3 regions of the Ruegeria sp. BG3 genome follow, and region 1 is predicted to be linked to each of the others. Evidence: riboswitches for the same ligand, from Rfam matches in the RefSeq annotation. Region 1 holds a riboswitch; each other region holds the start of a gene.
The links. Region 1 has a riboswitch for cobalamin ahead of nrdH (glutaredoxin-like protein NrdH). Riboswitches for the same ligand answer to the same signal wherever they lie in the genome.
Positions count from the first base shown of each region.

Region 2: another riboswitch for cobalamin. It lies ahead of ACR0AI_RS05720 (DUF1636 domain-containing protein); the one in region 1 lies ahead of nrdH (glutaredoxin-like protein NrdH).
Region 3: another riboswitch for cobalamin. It lies ahead of ACR0AI_RS09285 (DUF1636 family protein); the one in region 1 lies ahead of nrdH (glutaredoxin-like protein NrdH).

Region 1 covers NZ_JBQFTE010000007.1:45,668-52,977, forward strand. The annotation lists gene nrdE (class 1b ribonucleoside-diphosphate reductase subunit alpha) at 1-2,029, opposite strand, end outside; gene nrdI (class Ib ribonucleoside-diphosphate reductase assembly flavoprotein NrdI) at 2,011-2,424, opposite strand; gene nrdH (glutaredoxin-like protein NrdH) at 2,440-2,661, opposite strand; cobalamin riboswitch at 2,747-2,938, opposite strand; gene ACR0AI_RS12100 (DEAD/DEAH box helicase) at 3,027-4,904, opposite strand; gene ACR0AI_RS12105 (hypothetical protein) at 5,142-5,594, shown strand; gene ACR0AI_RS12110 (entericidin A/B family lipoprotein) at 6,927-7,064, opposite strand; gene ACR0AI_RS12115 (ArsR/SmtB family transcription factor) at 7,185-7,310, opposite strand, start outside.
Region 2 covers NZ_JBQFTE010000002.1:415,675-422,984, reverse strand. The annotation lists gene cobN (cobaltochelatase subunit CobN) at 1-1,830, opposite strand, end outside; gene cobW (cobalamin biosynthesis protein CobW) at 1,836-2,891, opposite strand; gene ACR0AI_RS05720 (DUF1636 domain-containing protein) at 2,888-3,268, opposite strand; cobalamin riboswitch at 3,352-3,555, opposite strand; gene ACR0AI_RS05715 (NAD(P)-dependent oxidoreductase) at 3,582-4,652, shown strand; gene ACR0AI_RS05710 (hypothetical protein) at 4,901-5,062, shown strand; gene ACR0AI_RS05705 (hypothetical protein) at 5,475-6,182, opposite strand; gene ACR0AI_RS05700 (hypothetical protein) at 6,658-7,020, shown strand; gene ACR0AI_RS05695 (HNH endonuclease family protein) at 7,097-7,310, shown strand, end outside.
Region 3 covers NZ_JBQFTE010000005.1:40,619-47,928, reverse strand. The annotation lists gene ACR0AI_RS09305 (response regulator transcription factor) at 1-689, shown strand, start outside; gene ACR0AI_RS09300 (FecCD family ABC transporter permease) at 698-1,708, opposite strand; gene ACR0AI_RS09295 (ABC transporter substrate-binding protein) at 1,710-2,660, opposite strand; gene ACR0AI_RS09290 (ABC transporter ATP-binding protein) at 2,673-3,449, opposite strand; gene ACR0AI_RS09285 (DUF1636 family protein) at 3,446-3,793, opposite strand; cobalamin riboswitch at 3,900-4,104, opposite strand; gene ACR0AI_RS09280 (hypothetical protein) at 4,139-4,627, opposite strand; gene ACR0AI_RS09275 (hypothetical protein) at 4,633-4,845, opposite strand; gene ACR0AI_RS09270 (D-lyxose/D-mannose family sugar isomerase) at 4,966-5,631, opposite strand; gene ACR0AI_RS09265 (carbohydrate kinase family protein) at 5,650-6,576, opposite strand; gene ACR0AI_RS09260 (glucokinase) at 6,605-7,310, opposite strand, start outside.

The sequences.
Region 1 (7,310 bases):
ACGCGTAGATCTGCGCGCGGTTGATATCGCGGGTCGTGGCCTCGGCCGGGAAGAACAGGGTCAGCGACAGGCCCTGATCCACATGCTCGGTCGCCGCCGCATAGGTGTCGATCAGCGCCGCGGGGCCGATCTCATAGGCATCGCGGTAGTATTCGAGATTGTCATTGTTCATGAAAGCAGCCGGATAATAGACGCGGCCAATCTTGCCCTCTTTGCGGATTTCGATCTTCGAAACGATGGGGTGAATCGAAGAAGTCGAGTTGTTGATATAGCTGATCGATCCGGTGGGCGGCACCGCCTGAAGGTTGCGGTTATAGAGGCCGTGTTTCATCACATCGGCCTTCAACTCTGCCCAGTCGTCGCTTGTGGGTAGGGTCACGCCGTCGAACAGAGCCTTCACCCGATCGCTTTCGGGAAGCCAGTCACGGGTGGTATATTTGTCGAAGAATGTGCCCGAGGCGTAGTCGGAGGTCTCGAACCCCTTAAACGACGCCTTGCGTTCCTGCGCCAGTTCGCAGGAGGTGCGGATCGCGTGATAGGCTATGGCCGCGAAATACACGGATGTGAACTCGACCCCCTCGGGCGAGCCATAGTGGATATGTTCGCGCGCGAGGAACCCGTGCAGGTTCATCTGCCCCAGACCGATCGCGTGGCTTTCATCATTGCCACGACGTACCGACGGCACCGAGTCGATTGCCGACATCTCGGACACCGCCGTCAGCGCACGGATCGCAGCGCCGACAGTACGGCCCAGATCACCGCCATCCATCGTCTTGGCAATATTCAGCGAGCCGAGGTTGCAGGAGATATCCGTGCCCAGATGCGAATAGCTGAGGTCATCATTGAACTCGGAAGCTTCATTGACCTGCAAAATCTCGGAACACAGGTTCGACATGTTGATCCGGCCCGCAATGGGGTTCATCCGGTTCACCGTGTCTTCGAACATCACGTAGGGGTAACCGGATTCGAACTGAATCTCTGCAATGGTCTGGAAGAACTCACGCGCATTGACCTTGGATTTGCGGATTCGCTTGTCATCGACCATCTCGTGATACTTCTCCGTCACCGAGATTTCCGAGAACGGCACGCAATAGACCTTTTCTACGTCATGAGGCGAGAACAGGTACATATCCGCGTTTTTCTTCGCCAGCTCGAAAGTGATGTCGGGGATCACCACGCCAAGGCTCAGCGTTTTGATACGGATTTTCTCATCCGCGTTTTCGCGTTTGGTATCGAGGAAGCGCATGATGTCTGGGTGGTGCGCGTTCAGATACACTGCACCCGCGCCTTGCCGCGCACCCAGCTGGTTGGCGTAGGAGAAGCTGTCCTCCAGCAGTTTCATCACCGGGATCACGCCCGAGGATTGGTTCTCGATGCCCTTAATCGGCGCGCCGTGCTCGCGGACGTTGGTCAGCAGCAGCGCCACACCTCCGCCGCGTTTGGACAGTTGCAGGGCCGAGTTGATGCCGCGACCGATGCTCTCCATGTTGTCCTCAAGCCGCAGCAGGAAGCATGAGATCAACTCCCCGCGTGAGGCTTTGCCCGCGTTCAGGAAGGTGGGCGTGGCGGGTTGGAAACGACCGTCGAGGATTTCTTCCATGAAGGATAGGGCCAGCGCCTCATCGCCGCGCGCCAGCGCCAGCGCGGTCATGACGACGCGGTCCTCATAGCGTTCCAGGAACCGCTGCCCGTCACGGGTTTTCAGCGTATATGAGGTGTAATATTTGAACGCGCCCAGAAAGGTCGGGAACCGGAACTTCTTGGCATAGGCCGCATCCCAGATCTTCCGCATGAAGTTCTTGGAATACTGGTCCAGAACGGCCTCTTCATAGTAGCCCTCAGACACCAGATACCCGAGCTTTTCATCCAGCGAGTGGAAGAACACGGTGTTCTGATTTACATGCTGCAGGAAATACTGCCGCGCGGCCATACGGTCGGCATCGAACCGGATCTTCCCCTCACCATCGTAGAGGTTCAGCATCGCGTTCAACGCGTGATAGTCCTGCTCGTTTACGCTGCTGTCGAGCATAGATGTCTCCCTAGTTTTTCCAGCCCGGCGCGGACGCGGGCGATGTCGGTCTCTGTTCCGGCCAGCTCGAATGTGTAGAGCAGCGGCACGTTGCATTTCTGGGCGATGATGCGACCGGCCAAAGCGTAGGTCGCACCGAAATTGCGGTTGCCTGTGCCGATCACCCCAACGATCCCGGTGCGTCTGTCCGGGTCGTTCAGAAACCGGATCACCTGTTTCGGAACCGCCCCGCGCCCTTCGCCATCGGCATAGGTAGGGCTGATCAGCACATAGGGGTGTCCGGGGTCAGGCAGCGGGTCCATCCCGTTCGGAATGCGGAAAGAGGTCAGGCCCAGCCGCGAGACAAAGCGGTGGGTGTTTCCGGATTTCGATGAGAAATAGACCAGCGCCGGAATCGGCGCGGCCATGGGTCAGGCCAGTTGGGCGATCATGTCCGGGCGGAAACCCGACCAGTGATCACTGCCCGCCACAACGACAGGAGCCTGACGATAACCCAGCTCGGTCACATGGGTCATGGCGCTGTCGTCCTGGGTCAGGTCGATGACGTCATAGGTGATGCCTTTTGCATCCAGCGCTCGGGTGGTGGCGGTGCATTGTACGCATGCGGGTTTGGAATATACGGTAATGCTCATGTCGTCCTCTGTCCTTTTAATGAATGCCGAGGACGCTGCGGGCAAAATGAACCCTGAACACGCCCCCGAACCCTCCGTTCGCGGTTCTCTTTCTTTGCTTACGGCAGGTCTCCTGGCTCGCGGATTGATGTTCGGACTGGCCTTCCCAAAAGCTTGCTTTCAGTGGCGTATTCAGCCAAACTATCCGCTTACAGTTGCGGGGGCAGCGCCGGTTTTTCACCGGTTTCCCTCTTAGCTTTCAACAGGAATCGAAAGAACCGAAGCAACACCATATTGGGGTCGGTGGCGGCAAGTTGTCAATATATGGTGTGGCGAAGAAAATAAATTTCTTCGCTTGCACAACCTGCCGCGTGCGCTAAGGCGGTTTACTTTTTCCGCTTGGGCATCGCGTTGCCACCCTTCATCGCAGCCGCACGTGCGCGGTTTTTCTTGCTGCTTGGCTTACCTTTGGGCGGAGGCGGGCCCTTCGGACGGCGCGCAGGTTTCTTGTGCTGATCGCCCGAGGGGGCCTCATCCCGTTTGGGCCGCGTTTCGGGTTTGGGTTTCTCGGCCGATTTCCGGCGCGGTTTTGCGGGCTGTGGCTCAGCCGCGCGGGCCGGGCGTTCAGCACGTTCGGGGCGCTTCTTGCCTTTGAAGTCGCGCTTGGGACCTTTGCGGCCACCACCGGCAAGGGCGGGTGGCGCGTCCAGTTGCACAAGGGTCTTGGTGCCTTCGACGGTCATCTCGGGGCCGATGGCCTTCAGGAAACCTTCGACACTGCTTTCGCGAATCTCGATATAGCTTTCAGTGTCGGCAATGCGGATCGCGCCGATATCGTCTTTGGTGATCTTGCCCGCCTTGCACAACATGGGCAGCAGATAGCGCGGCGAGGCGTTTTCGTTGTGTCCCTCCGACAGCGAAAACCACACGCTTGGTCCAAAGGGCACGTTCGGCTTTGGTGCTGTATCCGGCGTGTCGCTCAACTCCTCGGGGGCGGAGTGCTTGCGCCCGTATTGACGCAGGTAAGCCGCCGCCAGCTGCTGCGGTGAAAAGCGCGAGACCAGATCGTCGACCAGAGCAGTTTCGCCCTCGGTTACTTCCACGGTCCAGTCATCCGAGCTGAACATCCGCTGCATGTCCTGCGCCTGAACCTCATCGGCCGAGGGCGCAGACCCCCAATCGGCTGTCAGCTTGGCGAATTTCAGCAGGCGTTGCGCCTTTTTGAACGATGCGGGCGGCACGATCAGCGCGCTGACGCCTTTCCGCCCGGCGCGTCCGGTTCGCCCCGAGCGGTGCAGCAGCGTTTCATGGCTGTTCGGCAGTTCCGCATGGATCACCAGATCAAGGTTCGGCAGGTCGATGCCGCGCGCCGCCACATCGGTCGCCACACAGACGCGGGCGCGTCCGTCGCGCATGGCTTGCAGCGCGTTCGAACGTTCGCTCTGCGTCAGCTCTCCGGACAGGGCCACGACCGAGAATCCACGATTCGACAGTCGCGCCGTCAGGCGGCTGACCATGGCGCGGGTGTTGCAGAAGATGATGGCGTTGGGGGCCTCGTAGAAGCGCAGCACGTTGATGATTGCGTTCTCACCATCGCGCGGGGCCACATTCATCGCGCGGTATTCGATATCGGCATGTTGCGTGCGCTCGCTGACGGTGCTGACACGCTCGGCATCGCGCTGGTAGCGGGCGGCGAGGGAGGCGATGGCGCGAGGAACCGTAGCGGAAAACAGCAGGGTCTGACGCTCAGACGGGGTCTGTTCCAGAATGAACTCAAGATCTTCGCGGAAGCCCAGGTCGAGCATTTCGTCGGCTTCATCCAGAACCACGGCGCGCACGGCGGTCAGGTCAATCGACTCACGCATGATATGGTCGCGCAGGCGGCCTGGGGTTGCGACCACGATATGCGCGCCACGGGCCAGCGCTCGCCGCTCGTCGCGCATATCCATGCCGCCGACACAGGACGCGATGAACGCCCCTGCATCCGCATAGAGCCACGCCAGTTCGCGTTTGACCTGCATCGCCAATTCGCGCGTCGGCGCGATGACCAGCGCCAAAGGCGCGCCAGCCGCATCGAATACATCCACGTCGCCCAGAACGGTCGGAGCGATGGCGAGGCCGAAGCCAATGGTTTTCCCCGATCCGGTCTGCGCCGAAACCAACATGTCGCGCCCTTCCAAGTCGGGCGCGGATACGGCGGTTTGGACAGGGGTCAGCGTGTCATACCCTTTGCGATCAAGGGCGTCTTGAAGTGTTTGTTTCATGGCTCGGCTCTTTGGGATGCTGCGGTCACCCTCAGAGCGTCTTGTACGCGGATGATCGTCGAAGGGCTCTCCTTACCGAGTGAGGCGCCGAATGTATAGTGCGGAAAGCGGGCTGCACGATCAAACACAGCATGAACGCTTGATGAAGGTTCCTTCAGGAAAGTTGTAACCGGTCGCCCTCCTCCCAATCTGTTGAACACAGCCAGAGATGGCCCCACTTTCAGGGAGAATGAGATCATGACCAGATTTATGACTGCCGGAGCAGCCGCTCTGGCCACGAGCCTAGCCCTTGGCACTGCCGCTGCCGCCGAAACCACGCCTGATCTGCGCGGTATTTGGACGGCCAGCCAGACTACGGTTTCGCCGTCGAATTCGGCTACCGGCGATGCTCCGCGATTTAACCAGTCGGAATGGGTGCTCGAAATTCAGGTTCAGAACGACAATGCGTTCTGGGGTCCGAGTATGTGGCGACGCAATGCCATGGATGACTGGACGATGTACGAGGCCACGGGTTCCATCAGCCAGGATGGCTCTGGAAAGATCGGGATTGTCGAAAGCTCGGCCGAGCCAGCGATAGGCGTGAACGCCTTGATCGACGCGCGCTACGAAGATGGGCGAATTTATGCGGATTTCCGTAGCCTGCGGACTGGAACAACCTACAGCACCGTTCTGGAACGTCAGGTGAACTGAAGCGTTTCCGGCCCGGCCGGACTGTAGGGGGTACGGACTGTCGCCTGATTTTGACTGCGACAGAATAGTAGGTAAACCGTCCGGGTCGGAACGCTTCTCAATATCGGAAAACTCGTCTCCATAGGGAGGAGGCGGACCGGACGGTAATTTCGCCGCTCGCGACATGATCCATGATATGCCGGGTCTACACGCGGTGTTCCTCGACTCGGGGTATTCGGATCTCGCGATCCTTCAGCGCGAAGTCGCGCGCGGTGAAAAACTCGCCGTCCGGTCCAAGCTTCATTTTAGGTGTATGGCATCCTATCCGCCATATGCCGCAAGTTCTGCTGGCAGGATTTGTCCAGTCGGTCTTTTGCGAACATATCTGTTTTGCCTCCGCGACCGACGTCAGCACGGCTGGCGTTTTTTAAGCGTCGGTTAAGTACCAATACCGGGCGCAAGCCTCACTCTAAATTCCGTCTTGTGCATATGCTCGACAGCGCAGGTGTTTAGTAGGGAACTTAGCCCTGTTTCGGTCCGAACGATTCGGTTCTGCGGACGGTGCGGCGTTGTCAGTTCCTGCAATTTGCGATCAGTTTATCGTCTGTTGCCGTTTGCACCTGCAGCAAATCGCAATATTCCGGTCAGAGTTTGGCGAAAAGAGTTTTGCAATTCTAACCCTACGTGCTTGTCGAGAAATCCGGAGTTATCCACAGTACCCTCCCGGCAGATATCAACAACTTATCCCCGTCTGATTTCCATGCTGCAGTGCTATTTTCTTGCTCGATGGAGGGTGCAATGCAACATTGGTTTCACCGCTGGAGTTCCTCGGATCAGAAGGCGGGATGCAAAGACCAAGGGGGTCTGCGCAGGGAAGGTGGATCTTAGGATTGACGTTCTTTTGCAAGGGCTTACCGGTTGGTGGTGCATCGAGTAGGGGCTTCGTGCCTTGGGTCGACGGATCATCTTCTCAAATGGGCTTTGTGCGTCGCGGCGACTTTCGAGTTTGTGGCGGCGGCTGCGGTTCCTTCGGGGGCCGGGGCAACTGGATCGAAGCGGTCTTAGGACCGACTTCGTCCGGGTAAGGCGTCAGGGGTTGCCCGCAAGGGCGCATGCAAAGACCGCGTCTGCGCACCTGACGCCTTTTCCCTTACTGGCTTCATGCAGGCTACCACCCACCCCTCGTCAGAATGGGAACGGGGCTCTTTCGCATGTGCAAAAGAGCCCCGTGTTAACGTCAGATGATGCAATGCCGCGTCTATGCACCTGTGCTTATATAGTAGCCAGTTCAGACCACCGCATCAACAATATATTGCGTGCGTCATCCTGCAATCCGCAAGATGGAGGCGTAAGTCAGAGGTTTTCCTGCACGTCCGAGGCTGCGTTCTGGATCGCATCGCCGGCTTTTTCGATATCTTTGCCCGCGCCTTTGGCGGTTTCGCAGGCGGTCAATGCAAATAGGCTCAGGCCAATCAGAATTGCGCGGATCATGTTTTTCTCCTTCATGCTCGATCAGGCCTTCGGTAGCAGTATCTTACTGAGGAGGCTAGCACTTTTGCGGTTTTCCGGAGGTCGCGCTGGGTCTACGCCTGCGGCCTGCCGGGCAAACTATTAATGCCCTTTGTTTTCGCTGCAGAACAGCTCATAGACGGTTTCCAGCATCCGACGGGGCTTATCATCGGCCAGTCGGTAATAGATCGCTTTGCCGTCGCGGCGGGGCGTCACCAGCCCTTCCAA
Region 2 (7,310 bases), on a different contig from region 1:
CAGCAGCGATTCCAGACGCACCATGCGATCCGGGGTGCCGCTTTCCTTCATCGGGGGCGGGATATGGCCCAGCGTGACAGCCCCGATCCGACGCTTGGCCTGCGCGGCCTCGCCCGGGTCATTGACTATGAAAGGGTAGATCACTGGCAAGTCGCGGATCAGCGCCTCGGGCCAGCAATTCGCCGACAGAGCAACGGACTTGCCCGGAAGCCATTCCAGAGTGCCATGCGCGCCGATATGGATCAAAGCGTCTGCGCCCAGCCCCTTGCGCAGCCACAGATAGAAGGCGACGTAGCTGTGACGCGGGGTGCGAGACAGGTCGTGATAGTCGTCATCGCGCAGTTCGGGTGTGCCGCGTTCGGGCTGTAGAGCAACGAGCGCGTTGCCTCGGCGCAGGGCGGAGAAGTGGAACGCGCCTTCAGTAAAATCCGGGTCGTCTTCGGGCTTGCCCCAAACGGTTTGGAGATCGGCGCGCAGTTGCTCGGGCAAGTCAGCTAGGGCTGCCTTGTAATCTTCCAGAGGCCACGAAATGCGCGCGTCCAGCAGGGTTTCCGCAATCGGCTCAGCCGGCGCGGTTCTGTAGCCCTCGGCCTGAAGATCGGTCAGCATCGCCTCGGCCGAGGCCAGTGCGTCGAGGCCCACCGCATGCGCCATTTGCCAGTCTTTGCCGGGATAGGTCGACAGCACCAGCGCGGGCACCTGATCCGCCTTGGGCTTGTCATGCAGGGTTAGCCAGCCGGTGACGCGGTCGATAATCGCTTCGATCCGCTCTTGCTCGGCCCGGTGGGCAAAGCGGGAATATTCCAGATGCGGATCACGCTTGCCCGGTTCCTTGAACGAGGCGATGCCCGCCGAAATGCGTCCGTCGACTTCGGGCAACACCACATGCATGGCGAGATCGGCGGGGGAAAGGCCGCGTTCCGCCTCGGCCCAAGCCTTGCGGCGGGATGTGGCGAGGGCCATCTGAAATACCGGCACGCCTGCTGCGTCGAGAGGGGACGTTCCCGATGCGCCTTTGCCCGAGAAAGAGGTGGCGTTGATGATCGCCGAAGGCTTCAAAGCGACGATGTTGTCACGCAGCCATTCAGCGGCAGCAGGTGCTTTGAGCGAGGGGGCAAAGAGGCCCACGGCCTGAAACCCGCGATCCCGCAAGCTGCGGATCACGGCGGCGACAGGGGCCGTATCCGCCGAGGTCAGATAGGCGCGATAGAAGGTGATGACGATACGTTTTGCGTCGCCCGCAAAGGCTGTATCAACTGGGATCACGCCGCGCACAGGGCACCACGCGCCGGATTCGGGCAGGGTCTTGGCCCCCATAACAGGGCCGGCGTAGAGCCCCGCCGCCAATGCCATCTGCGCCAAGGCGGCCTGTGCCGCGACTTCACCGCCGGTGTCGCAAAGATGTGCCAGACGGCGCAGGGTCGAGACGGGCAGGGTTGAATACTCATCCAGCCGCGTATCCTCACGCCCGTCGGCGGGAAGGACGGCCAACGCGATCCCCTTGGCCTGCGCCAGCGACAGAACTTGCTGCAACCCGTAGGCCCAGTAAGGCACGCCACCAATCAGGCGGATCAGAATGCCCTTGGCGCCCTCAAGCGTCTGTTCCACGTATGTGTCGACGGACAGAGGGTGTTTCAGCGCCGTCAGATTGGCCAGTCGCAGGGTCGGCATCCGCCCCTCTGGCCCGCCACCACGGTGCCAGCCTGCCGCGAAAGCGCCAAGGTCGCTGTCCGAGAAGGACAGCACCACCAAATCCGCCGGGCTCTGGCCCAGATCGGTTGGGGTTTCTGTTTCTTCTAACCCGTGGCTTTCGCGGAAGACGACGTGCATTGGTCTTACTCAGCGGCCTCGGTGACACCAGCGAGGATATCGCGGATTTCTGCTTCTCTGATGTCGTCATGTTCGGCGATCACCACCATACGCGAGCGGCGGTCTTCACCGGGCTCCCACGGACGGTCATACTGGTGACGCACACGAGCACCCACGGCCTGAACCAGCAGGCGCATAGGCTTGCCTTGAACGGCGGCATAGCCTTTTACGCGTAGGATGTTCAGTTCATTGGCCAGACGCTCGATCTTGGCGACCAGATCGGAAGGATCGGACTGTTCCGGCAGATCAACGATGATACTTTCGAAATCGTCGTGCTCGTGATCGTGGTGACCATCGTGATGCGACGGGCGAGCGTCCATGTCATCCTCGGCTGCGGCCTCAAGACCCAGAACGACGCGCACATCCACGGCGCCTTCGGCCACTTCGACAACGGGAAGCGGGCGAGGGGCCTCGGCGGCGATGATCTCTTTCGCTTTGGCCACGCCTTCGGGACCGGCCAGATCAGGCTTGGTCAGCAGGATGATGTCGGCGCAGGAAATCTGATCCTCAAACACCTCGGATAGGGGTGTTTCATGGTCGATCGAGTCGTCGGCCAGGCGCTGAGCGTCCACGGCTTCGACATTCGGAGCAAAGCGCCCATCTGCGACGGCCTCAGCATCGGCCAACGCGATGACGCCATCAACGGTGATTTTTGATCGGATATCGGGCCAGTCGAACGCCTTCAGCAGCGGCTTGGGCAGGGCGAGGCCCGAGGTTTCGATCAGGATGTGATCGGGGCGCGGCTCCAGCGCCATAAGGGCTTCGATGGTCGGGATGAAATCATCGGCCACAGTGCAGCAGATGCAGCCGTTCGCCAGTTCCATGATGTTTTCCGCCGGACAATCCGGGATCGCGCAGGATTTCAGGATATCGCCATCGACGCCGACATCGCCGAACTCATTGACCACCACGGCCAGACGCTTGCCCTGCGGGTTCTGCATCAGGTGCTTCACGAGCGTGGTTTTGCCCGAGCCCAAGAAGCCAGTGATCACGGTGACGGGGAGTTTTTCCAAGTTGCTCATTTCAGGGCTCCAATCGGGGGAATGCGGGCTGCGCAGTTTTTGCGGAAATGTTCGGGGCGTTCGCGCCATTTGACCAAGCCGTCCTCGGTCGCGAGGTACTTGGTGGCGCCGTCAACGATCACGTCGACATGGTCTGTTTCGTTCAGATGTTCATAAACGAAGGTCCAGCGATCCGGGCCGCCGCGCAGCACGATGGAGCAGCCCTCGTTGCAGTTCGACAAGCATTCCACGGCTTTAAGGGTAATCCCTTCCGGCAGGTCCGCCTGCTCAAGCGCCTTGTGCAATAGGGTGCCGGGGCGTTGCGCATCGTCTTCAACGGGCAGCCCGCGACGACAGGTGGTGCAAACCAGCAATTCGACCGGAGCGGTCTCGGTCATGTCTCTCATCCCCCCAAATCCTCATCGTGGGGGACGGGGTTTCATGCGGGTCCCTTGACCCGACACCGGAACACCCCGTCCGGTTTCATCTTCGGGCGCTGGCAGGTCTCCCGGCTTGCGGATGTCAGAGGCGTCCTCTGTCGGATGTCCCGCCTTCCCGGCTTTGCGCCAGTGGCTTGGGCACCCTCTCCGGTCACGGTCGCGGGGGCGGCTGCGTTTGGCGGAAAACCCGTTGACGCATTCCCTTTTCATCTGTTCTCACAGACACCAACACGAGGCTCATGCGGCACGCACCCGCAGCTTGTCAAGCGCGATGCAGCCCAGACCGCTGCGGCACGTTGAAAAGCGACCTGCCAGCGTCGCTAGGCGGCATGAACATGGCGCTGATGCATGGTCGCATGGCCTCAAATCGCAAACGGAGGCGAAATCCATGAAAGTAGGTTTTATCGGGCTTGGGAATGTGGGTGGCAAGCTGTCGGGGTCATTGCTGCGCAATGGAATCGATCTGACAGTTCATGACCTGAGTTCCGATCTGGTCGAGGCCTTTGTCGCGCAAGGCGCCAAAGCGGCTGAAAACCCGGCCCAGATGATGCGCGATTGCGATGCCGTGATCACCTGCCTACCGTCGCCTGCGGCCTCGGACGCGGTGATGCAAGAGATGCTGCCTGAGGTTGGCCCCGGTAAGATCTGGATGGAGATGTCCACCACCGACGAGGCTGAGGTCAAGCGGTTGGGGGCATTGGTTCTGGAGCGCGGAGGGGCCGCCGTCGATTGCCCTGTCTCGGGTGGCTGCCACCGCGCGGCGACCGGCAATATCTCGATCTTCGCTGGCTGCGATCGCGACACCTTCGAACGCATTCTGCCCTTCCTTACGACCATGGGGCGGCGCGTTCTGCACACCGGAAAGCTCGGCTCAGCCTCGGTTCTTAAGGTGCTGACCAACTATCTGGCCACAGCCAACCTGATCACTTGTGCTGAAGCGTTGGTTACCGCCAAGGCCGCCGGGATGGATTTGAACACCACCTATGAGGCCATTAAGATTTCGTCAGGAACCTCGTTCGTGCACGAAACCGAAAGCCAGGTGATCCTGAACGGCTCGCGCGATATTTCGTTTACGATGGATTTGGTGAAAAAGGATATCGGCCTGTTTCAGGACGTCGCCGACCGCGCCGGTGTTCCGCTGGAAATCAATCCGGTAATGATCAAGATTTTTGAAGACGGCATCGCCCGGTTTGGCGAGCGTGAGCTTTCGCCAAACATCATCAAACGCCTGGAAGAGGCCACGGGTTTGGACATCCGCGCACCGGGTTTTCCTACGGAAATGCAAGACGATGAGCCGGAAGAACCAGGGTACGAGGTTGTGCCTCAGGGGCGTTCCTCCTGAAAACTGATTTCCGGAGATGGTATTAAGAGGAAGGGGATGTGGAGGCGAGTACCGGAATCGAACCGGTGTACACAGATTTGCAATTTGCCGGATCTAACTGTTCACGGATCAAGGTCCGGATTTCTTCACGATAAATAGCTTCTACGTCCATAGTCTAACTCCTTATAGATAAACAACTATATCGGATTTTTCATTATTATAGTGTGAAAAGTTCTCATAACTTGTGGGTACCAAGTTAGGAGAATGAAATGGCCAGAGGATTAGATTCCACGGACCGTGTGACGGTTCCAATGAAGCCGGAAACTGAGCGTCAGATCGACACCGTTGCAAAGAGCAAGGGCGTGTCGCTGGCAACGATCAGTCGCTGGGCGATTGAGAAGTATCTCAAAGATGCGGAGAACGCCGCATGACGCCCGGTCGGATGAATTCGGATCAGCTATACCGCCCTAATGGAAGAACGCGAACTGACACTACTTGACAACGCGCTAAAGGATTGGGAACCGCAAAAATGAAAAGATGGTGGTTCGGTTCCATTTCATCATCCAGTGAAAGCACTCAGAGGAAGACTTTGTGGGGTTCTCCGGCCGTATTGGCACCATTGTTTTAAAGCCAAAGCAAAGAATACCGAGCAGAGGCCAATCTCAAGCAGTCTATGAACAGCGCGAGGGCAGTGAGTCTGGATACTAGGTAGGTATTGCCAGTACTCGCAGCGCAATGCTCCACTGACGGAAGCACTGCGCAGAGTCCGTTTTTTCAAAAACAGCTATCTGGACGTTCGTGATAGTCGGCGATGTCGCATTGCCTTACTCGACTTGATTGGGTTCAATCTCGAACTTCTAACTCCTTTATTTCTTTGCCGATCATACAACTCAGAACTTGGCGTGCGGGATCATAAATCGCGATAAGCTCTTTCTTGCTCTCTGCGAAGTCAAACCAACCTAGAGGTTGTCGGGTTTTTCCTCGGCGTTTCGAAGAATACTCTCCTAACAATACCGAACCGACGAATCGGCCGTTAATTGTAACGTCGTATGTGTCCTTTGGCTTCTCTTGAGTGTCTGTCACTGAAGCTGTAAGAGCATTCTCTGCATCCGTTTTTTCATAGCTACCAGATGCTGTGACACGATCATTTTCCTTGCTAACTGCAAGCGAGACGCCACCATCTATCCAAACGCGGCCAATTTCAGTAGGGCTGGGCTGCCAGATACAATGACCAACCGCTGAAAGAAATTGGCTTAGTTCAGGTGCCCCATCCAACTTTTTTGCTTTGTCTTCTTCTTCATCCAACGGAATCGAGTCGAGTCTCACTTGCGATTTCGCGACGTTCTTGTGAGCTTCTTGGTCATTTGCGCGTTGAAGCTCAATCTGAGCTTCCTTTAAGAAACCTGCCGACATGAGCATTTCGGCTAGATTGCTCATTGCCAACGTTTCGCCTTCGTCGGCAGCAGTTTGATAAGCAGATACCCAACGATCATAGGCCCACTCTCCGCTCAACTTACAGATGACGGTCTTGTGGTGGAGGTGATCTTCCACACGTTGCTTCGCAGCGTTTCCAGTATTTGTTCTTAGTCCCGGCCCGTCTATGCAATTCGGCCTCACTGGAACGCCTAAAAATTACGTTGGTGGCGACATCTCGAACATAGGCAATACATGCCACTGCGCGATGGTCAGGCGGGCTGTTGTCAAAGCTGGTGAACAATATCGCGGCTCTGATAAGAGTGGCCATCCTGAGTATTGCTGACCAACCCGGTGTCAGTGAAATGACCAGAATGCGTCCGATGATAGCTGCGAACATCATAGCGGGGTTCTCAAATTGGAGCAAAACGGTTTCCCAGACGCTTGTTCAGCAAACGAAATCTGATCACCATGTGAAATACATGGCGAGATTCGAATGTATTTGTTCAGCTAAGCCAAAAAACCGTTAACTCCCTACTTTTTTGGCAGAAATTCAAATGCAAGTATTTAGCATAGTTCTTATTTCCAGCTTGAAGGAAAGGAGAACTAAGCGATGAAGATCAAAAAGACAATTCCAGTATTTGCTGTGTGTGGGACTCTGCTCACAACCGCCTGCGCACAACAGCCGGGGGCAATCGCGCCTGTTTCCATGGGTGATACTTATGGCGATGTATCGTGTTCCCGCGCTGCAAATTTATACAAACAAGAAGCGGCAAAAGTTCCCACACTGGTGGCGGCGCAAAAAAACGCCGTAACTGGCGATGCTTTGGGCGTTTTTTTGATTGGCGTACCGGTCTCCAGCCTTTCAGGTGCCGATTTGGAAGGAGAGATTGCTGCGACAAAAGGTAAACTAATTGCTTTGGCAGGACGTCTAGAAGCATGTGGCACATCTCCCGCTGCCGTGGCGTGGGGTTAAGCCCCCCGTATCGCCGAAAGGCGCAAGCCGCAATATGAACCGCGCATCCCCAAGTGGTAGGTAGAAAAGGACTAAAATGTATATCTCTGAGATGCCTGAAGTTCTGCGCAGAGGACCGAGCAAAAACAAGTTCAAGAACATGTGCATGCTCAAACGCGAACGACATGATGTGTTTGGCGTAAAAGACGATTGCATGATCTGGCAGGGCTGGACCAATGAGAATGAAACCGCGCCCCGCCCGAAACTACTCTACCAAGGCCGCAAGGTTTCGGCGGTTCGTCTGGCATACA
Region 3 (7,310 bases), on a different contig from region 1:
ACCTGCGGGAGTTGGTTCAGGATGCCTTGCCCGAGGTGACCGATCTGAGCCTCGCCTCGAACGGCTGGGAAGGGGAAGAGCAGGCCCGGCAGAACGGTGTTGAAGCCATTGTCATGGACCTGCGCATGAAAGAGCGCAACGGAATCGAAGCCGCGCGGACCATTTGGTCTGAACGACCTGCAACCCGCATTTTGTTCTGGTCCAACTACTCGGACGAGGCCTACCTGCGCGGCATCGCGCGTATCGTTCCGAAAGAGGCCGCCTACGGCTATGTTTTGAAAACGGCCAGCCCCTCACGCATGCATCTGGCCCTGCGCGCCGTTCTGATCGAGGCGCAGATCATGGTGGACCGGGAAATCCACCAGATCCAACGCGAACAGAGCCGCTCGGGTGAGGCGCTGACGGAGGTTGAGCTGGCAATCCTATCCGATCTCGCCCTTGGTTTGCCCGACAAGACCATCGCGCTGCGTCGCAAGCTGGCTCTGAGGACGGTGCAGAACCGGCTGCTGTCGATCTATGAAAAACTGGATGTGGGCGATCTGCCGGTGGATGCCAGCGATATCGCGATCAACAAACGTGTCCGGGCGGTTTCAAAGGCCATGACCTCTCAGATACTGAACCGAGAGAGCATCTTTTCGGCGGAAAAAGAGCTGGGCAGCTGGCTTGAACGTCGGCAAAACCTGGGATGAAGGTCGTGTTAGTCAGATCGTGAGGATTTGAACAGGTAGAGGAACACAAACAGCGACCCGATCGAGGTCGTGACGATCCCCACCGGCAGTTCCTGCGGGGCCAGAAGCAGCCGTGACAGAATGTCTGAAAGCGTCAGCAGGATGGCCCCGACGACGGCGGATGTGATCAAGAGATTGCGGTGGAGCGTTCCCGCGATGCCTCGGGCGATATGCGGGACCATCAGGCCGACGAAGCCAATCACGCCTGCCACCGACACAAAGCTGGCCGTGGCCAAGGCGGCGACCAGAAACATCCGAAACCGCAGGCCTTGCACTGGAATACCCAGTGTTGAGGCCGTAAAATCCCCCGTCAGAAGCGCGTCGAGCCAGCGGCTGCGATAGAGGGAATAGCCCAGGATCAGGGTCAGCCCTAGCACGACAAGTGGAAAGGTCTCCCACCGGGCCAGACCAAGGCCGCCTAGCATCCAGAAAATGACGGAATGCGCGGCGCGGCTGTCGCCGGCGAAGATCAGATAGTTGGTGATGGCCGAAAACAGGAAAGACACAGCCAGGCCTGCAAGGATCAGCTTTTCCGGCGCGCTGGTACGTAGGCTCTGAACCAGGGCCAGAACAATGCCGGACGCGATCAGGCCCCCGCAAAACGCCGCCAGCGGCAGGGTCCAGATGCCCAGAACATCGCCTGTTACAGTGATGACCAGAACGGCGCCCGCAGCGGCCCCGGACGAGAGGCCAAACAGAAACGGGTCAGCCAGGTCATTGCGCGTTGTCGTCTGCAAAACGACCCCGACAACACCCAGCCCGGCCCCAATCACCGCCGCAAACAACGCGCGGGGCAGGCGCAGGTCAAAGACGATCCGGTGCAAAGGGGACATATCGCCCTCAGTTACGCCAGTACCCAGCCCAATCGCGGTGAAAACCTCGGCCAAGGGGATCGGAGTGGTGCCGTAGATCGTCGACAGCAGCAAAAGGGCGGTCAGAATGACCGCCCCCAGCAGGACCGCCTGGCCCGTCTTCGTCATCTCAGCTGTTTCCCCGGTGCATCGCCGTTGCCATCTTCTCGATCGCTTCGATGTTTGCCGGTCCCGGTGTCAGCTCTTCGTAGCGCAGGCCGATCCAGCGCTCGTTCTTGACCGCATCGGTCTGCGACATCACCGGATGTTCCTGAAGGAACTTGAACGTATCCGCCGCGCCGTTGCCGGTTTGATAGTCCAGCAGGACAAGGAATTCGGGGTTCGAGGCGGCGACAGCCTCCCACGAGGTGCGGCCCCAGCTAGTGTCCATGTCATGGGTAACGTTGACGCCGCCAGCCGCTGCGATCATCGCGTCGGGAATGGCATATTTGCCTGCGGTAAAGGGCGCATCAGCCGGGCCGTCCAGCAGGAAGACCCGGGGTTTTTCCAGATCGGTGGTTTTGGCCTCGATCGCGGCCAGTTGGTCTTTCCAGCCCGAGACCAGCGCGGTCGCTTTGTCCTCGACCTGCATGACATTGCCCAGACGCAGAACGTCGTCAAACAGCAGATCCATGCTGGCTTCGGGACGGTCTTTGTTAAGGTGGATGCAGCTTTCGGTCAGCACCATGGTCTTGATGCCAAAGGGCTCCAGCGTGTTGGGGGTAACGTCACCGCCGGGCTTCATACCGTAGTACCACCCGGCGAAGAACATGTCGGGTTCGACTGCGACGAGGTTCTCGACCGTCGGGTATTTCGGGGCGAGCTCGGGAATGTCACCGCGCTGCGCGTCGAAATCGGGGCTAGTTTTGTACCAGCCGGTGATGCCGGTCAGACCAACGATGCTGTCCTGAAGACCCAACGCAAAGGCCATGTCGGTCATGTTCATGTCATGAACCACGATCCGCTCGGGCTTGCTGTCGAACACCAGAGGTTCACCGCAATTGTCGACGGTGATCTCTTGCGCGGCAGCGCCGCTTGCCAGTGCGCTTAGAACCGCAGCGGACAAGAGTTTCTGTTTCATCAATCTCTCCTGTTAAGATGAAAGCTTTCGTTTTCGGATGTCTAGCGCGGGGATCACGCGTCCTTCGTGCTGGAAACACAGATAGTCAACACCAAAAGTCTCGCGCACGCGGTCTGGCGTCAGAACTTCGGAGACCGGGCCAAAGGCCGTCAGTTGCGCGTTCTTCATCAGGGCCACGTGGCTGGCGAATTCGGGGATCATGACCAGATCGTGGACGATCATCACAACCGTCACGCCCAACTCGGCGACCAGAGACAGCATGTGCCCTTTGGCATCAGGGTCGAGATGATTGGTGGGTTCGTCCAAAAACAGCAGCGAGGGGTTCTGCGCCAAAGCCCGTGCGATATGAGCACGCTGGCGCTCTCCGCCGGACAGTTTTGCCATCTGTTTGCCGGCCAGATGGGACAGTTCGGTGGTGTCCAATACGCGCTGCAGGTCCGTCTTAAGAGCTTCGGCGGATTTGTCGGCCTTGATCGGGATTTGCCCAAGGGCCACATAATCGCGCAGTTGCAGCCGCCCGTCGGGCATTTCTTGCTGACCGACAACGGCAATCCGTCTGGCCCGCTCCAGCGACGACAGTTTCCGCAGGCTTTGCCCCTGAATGCGCACATCCCCCAGTGCCAGCTTTTCGACGCCGCACAAGAGGTTGAGCAGCGTCGTCTTGCCAGCTCCGTTCGGGCCAGCGACGGCCAATATCGCGCCTTCCTCAAGCGTGAACGAGGTGTCGCGCAGCAGAACATCGCCGTTCAGGGCATAGTATTCCAGGTTTTCAGCGACCAGAAAGCTCATGCCGTGTTCTCCGGTGGCAGGCAGGGCATGCGCGACAGGGTTTTGGTATAGAGCGCCAAGGGACGGGTCGAGGCGCTGGTCCAGCCATCCTCGCTGTCGCGGAATTGATGGGCGAACTCAGCCAAAGCGCTCAGATCGGCGGGGGATTGAATGTCGCCAAACAGATATTGCGCCTTTCCCTTGGCCTGCAGCCCAACCGTCATAGGTCGGTCGCACCCGGCCATACAGTCGATCAGGTGTGTCGAGAACCCCTCGGGCAGCTGGCTATCCAGCGTTTCCTTCGCCTTATGTGCGGGGATCGGCCCAGTGCAGGTGCCGCATATCAGGACAAAATGATCAGCCATGGCACGGGTAGCCAACTTGAATAAAAGCCAAGTGAAGGCAAAAGCCATGAATTGCATCAGCACGCAGATGTGCCATCGAGCCTCCTTCCGGGACACCCCGCCCCGGGTTGGTTAAACTGTGATGGCAGGTCTCCTGACTTGCGGGTCATTGCTCGGCCAACCTTCCCGACCTTAGGGGCCAGTGGTTTTGTGGCGTCGCTCTCCACTTACAGTTGCGGGGGCAGTCACGGCATTGGCACTTGGGCCGCACCGTATTCCCATTTTCATCCCTAAGGCACAGGCCGTCGGGAACCATCCAGAGCAGCTAGTCTGCTCACGCTCCTGTTGTCAAGCGCCGGAATCGCGCTATCGGACCACGCGCAGGGTTGGCCTGCGCGCGCTTTGGCCCGGTCCGACGCCATTTGTCGGGAACTGGCTGGCCAGGGTCAAACCGGCCTGTATCAGATGGGCGTCCGGGTAGTCTCCGGTCAAATCATTCAAGGCATCGCGCGCTGCCGGAGTTTCGTCGCGGCGCATGTGATGCAGCATCCGGAGCAGGGCGTGCTCGTCACATGTCAGTTCTTGCCGTGTTTCAACACAAAGCGGGTCTTTGAAGGCCAGACCCAGAGGGCGGGTGTGTAGCGTGGCCTTGATAATCTTGAAGACCAGATGCGCCAGAACAAGCCCCTGATCGCGCCCCCAACGCTCGGTCGCTACCGAAAAGGCATGTTGCCAAGCCTGCGTTTCCGGCTCTGTGAAGCTGAGGATGAAGTGCCGCATGACAGGCAGCAAACCGCGTTCGAAACCGTCAAATTCGACGCGGGGCAGTGTGTGGTTGAATGCCGAGTGTTTCATGCGCGTTACCTTTTGGGGTCGAGGGCTTTCGCGGCCAATAGGTGGACGTTTTGCGGAAGCGTATTGGGATCAACTGGCGTTTCAAGACGCGGTGATGCAGCGCGGACGGAAAAGCTGAGATCAGCCTCAATCGCCTGCCTCAGTTTTGGTTTCAATGCGCAGCCATGGCGACTGGCAACAGCGTCCATGGCCAACAGGTCGGCGTGGGATTTTCGCATGTCAGGTTATCTTTCGGTCGCAAAAATGGGACCGGGCGATGATTCCAACTGAATCTGACTGGGTCAGCCGTTAACTGACTAAATTAGTCAGAAAATGCAAGCGCGAAATTCTTAATGAAGTCAGTAGTCGGCAACCAACAGGAAATCCGGTGATGCATCTTCTTCGATTGTTGCAAAGCGGGGGATCGGGTCTTCAAATACGTTGTCCGTCCGGTCGTCATTCACGGTTGAGACTTCGCCAATCAAGCAATCCCCACCTTCCGCCCAGAAGGCATGCCAGATGCCGGGCATCAAGGTCACGCTCTGACCTGGCTTCAGGCGCAGATGCTCTCCGGGCCGTATGGTGACAGGGCAGGCATCGCTGGGAACAGTGACTGGGGTATTGCGGTCGATACCGCCATCGGGGTCCGAGGCATAGATTTCCATAACCAGATCGCCGCCGCCTCGGTTGATGATGTCCTCGGCTTTGACGATATGGCGGTGCATCGGCGACAGCTGTTTGTCGCGAGAGATCAGCAGCTTTTCAGCATAGAGCATACCGCGCCCTCGACTCAGATCGCTCACGTTGCCGTTGCGTAGGGTGAACAGGAACAACCCAAGCTCATCGAACTTGCCCTGACCGTAGTCGGTGATATCCCATCCTAACCCATGGGCGCGGATGCTGTCGGCATCGGCGCTGCGCATTTGCTCAGGTGTCCAATCTGCGAAAGGCGGCAGAACGGCACCAAATGAACTGATGAATGCCTGGGCTTCGGTCTTGATACGGTTGATTTCGGATCGTTTCATCTCGGACTCTTCGTAGGGCTATAATTCGTGCGACCAGGGCGGGTTGGCTCCGGCGCGCGAGACGGTCACAGCGGCCACCTCTGCACCCAAGGTCAAAGCGTCGCGTAGTGCATCCGGGGACAGTGTTTTCAAGCCCGGCTTTGTCAGCTGGCCAGCCTGTTCCAGCGAGGCCAGAACCCCTGCATTGAACGTGTCCCCCGCGCCAACCGTATCCACAACTTGCACCGGTTTGACAGGGACTGAGACAAACGTGCCGTTGGCCAGATAACCCGAGGCGCCCTCGCTCCCGCGTGTGACGATGACGGCAGAGGGGCCTGCTTGAAGCAGCAGGGGAACTTTCTGATCGTGGCTTTCCGGGCCGGGGATGATCCAGTCCAGATCCTCATCCGAGACTTTGACGATATCGGTCTGTTCGATCATCTGGTTCAACCGCGTGCGGTAGCGGGTCTGATCCTGTATAAAACCGGGTCGGATATTGGGGTCCAACATCACAGCACAGTTCGCGCCATGTTGCGCCACCAACGCGGCATAGGCATCCGCGCAAGGCTCACAGGCAAGGCTGATGCCACCAAAGTACAGCGCTGAAACCGCGGGGAGTTGGCGCGGCATATCCTCGGCCCGTAACATCCGACCCGCAGTGTTTTCGTCGACAAACGTGTATGTGGCGTGGCCGTCCTTCAGTTGAACAAACGCCAGCGTGGTTGGTCTGTCCGAGGCAATCACATGTGTCGTGTCCACGTGGCTGGCCCTCAGGTCATCGGCCAATTGCTGCCCGAACATATCCGAGGACAGGCCGGTCAGCAGTCCAACGGGCGCGCCCAACCGGCCCAAAGCGATAGAGGTATTGAATATGGCGCCACCGGAATGTGGAACAAAACCGTCCCGCCCGGACAGGGTCGGTTCGGCAATCATGTCGATCAGGGCTTCTCCGCAACACAGGATCATCCCACATCCTCTTCCAAAATACGCTCAGTTATCGCTGAAGCGCATTTTTACAGAAGTTGTTAGCGCCAACAATGCCAAATTCGGCCTGTTCCGATATATAAAGGTTCATCGACTGCCGCAACTCGCTGAAACGCCCACCTGCATTGAACGCGTTGCGGAAGGTTTCGCCAAACATCCAGCGGTTTTTCTCGGCTACGCCACCAACAAGGAAGACGCCACCGGCAGGCATCACTGTGACGGCCATGTCACCCATCAACGCACCCAGATGGCTGATGAACAAATCTGCGGTGCGAACGGCGATCGGGTCACTACCGTTTTGCGCGTCCTGCAAAATATCTCGGGCGGTACGAACGGGAGGCTTGGCCTGCCCAGCCGCCATGCCAGCGGCCTGATAGAGGATCGGCAAGCCGGTTCCGCTGAGGAACATTTCGGCCTCAAGTACGAGGCTGTTGTCGAAAGAGCATTCGGGCGCCAGATGGCGGGCGGCGTCGAAGATATCGACCTCATCCCGCGTGCGCGGAGACAGGCCAACATGGCCGCCTTCGCCTGAGACGGTGTGGAAATGCCCCTCCGAATAGAGCAGCGCGCCGACACCCAAACCGGTTCCAGGCCCCACGACCAATCGCGTACCCATCGGCGGAGTGGCAGAACCTTGCAGGACGGATACGTCAGCCTCTGTCACTTCGGCCACGGACCACGCTGCTGCCGTAAAGTCATTGATCACGTAGGTGTTG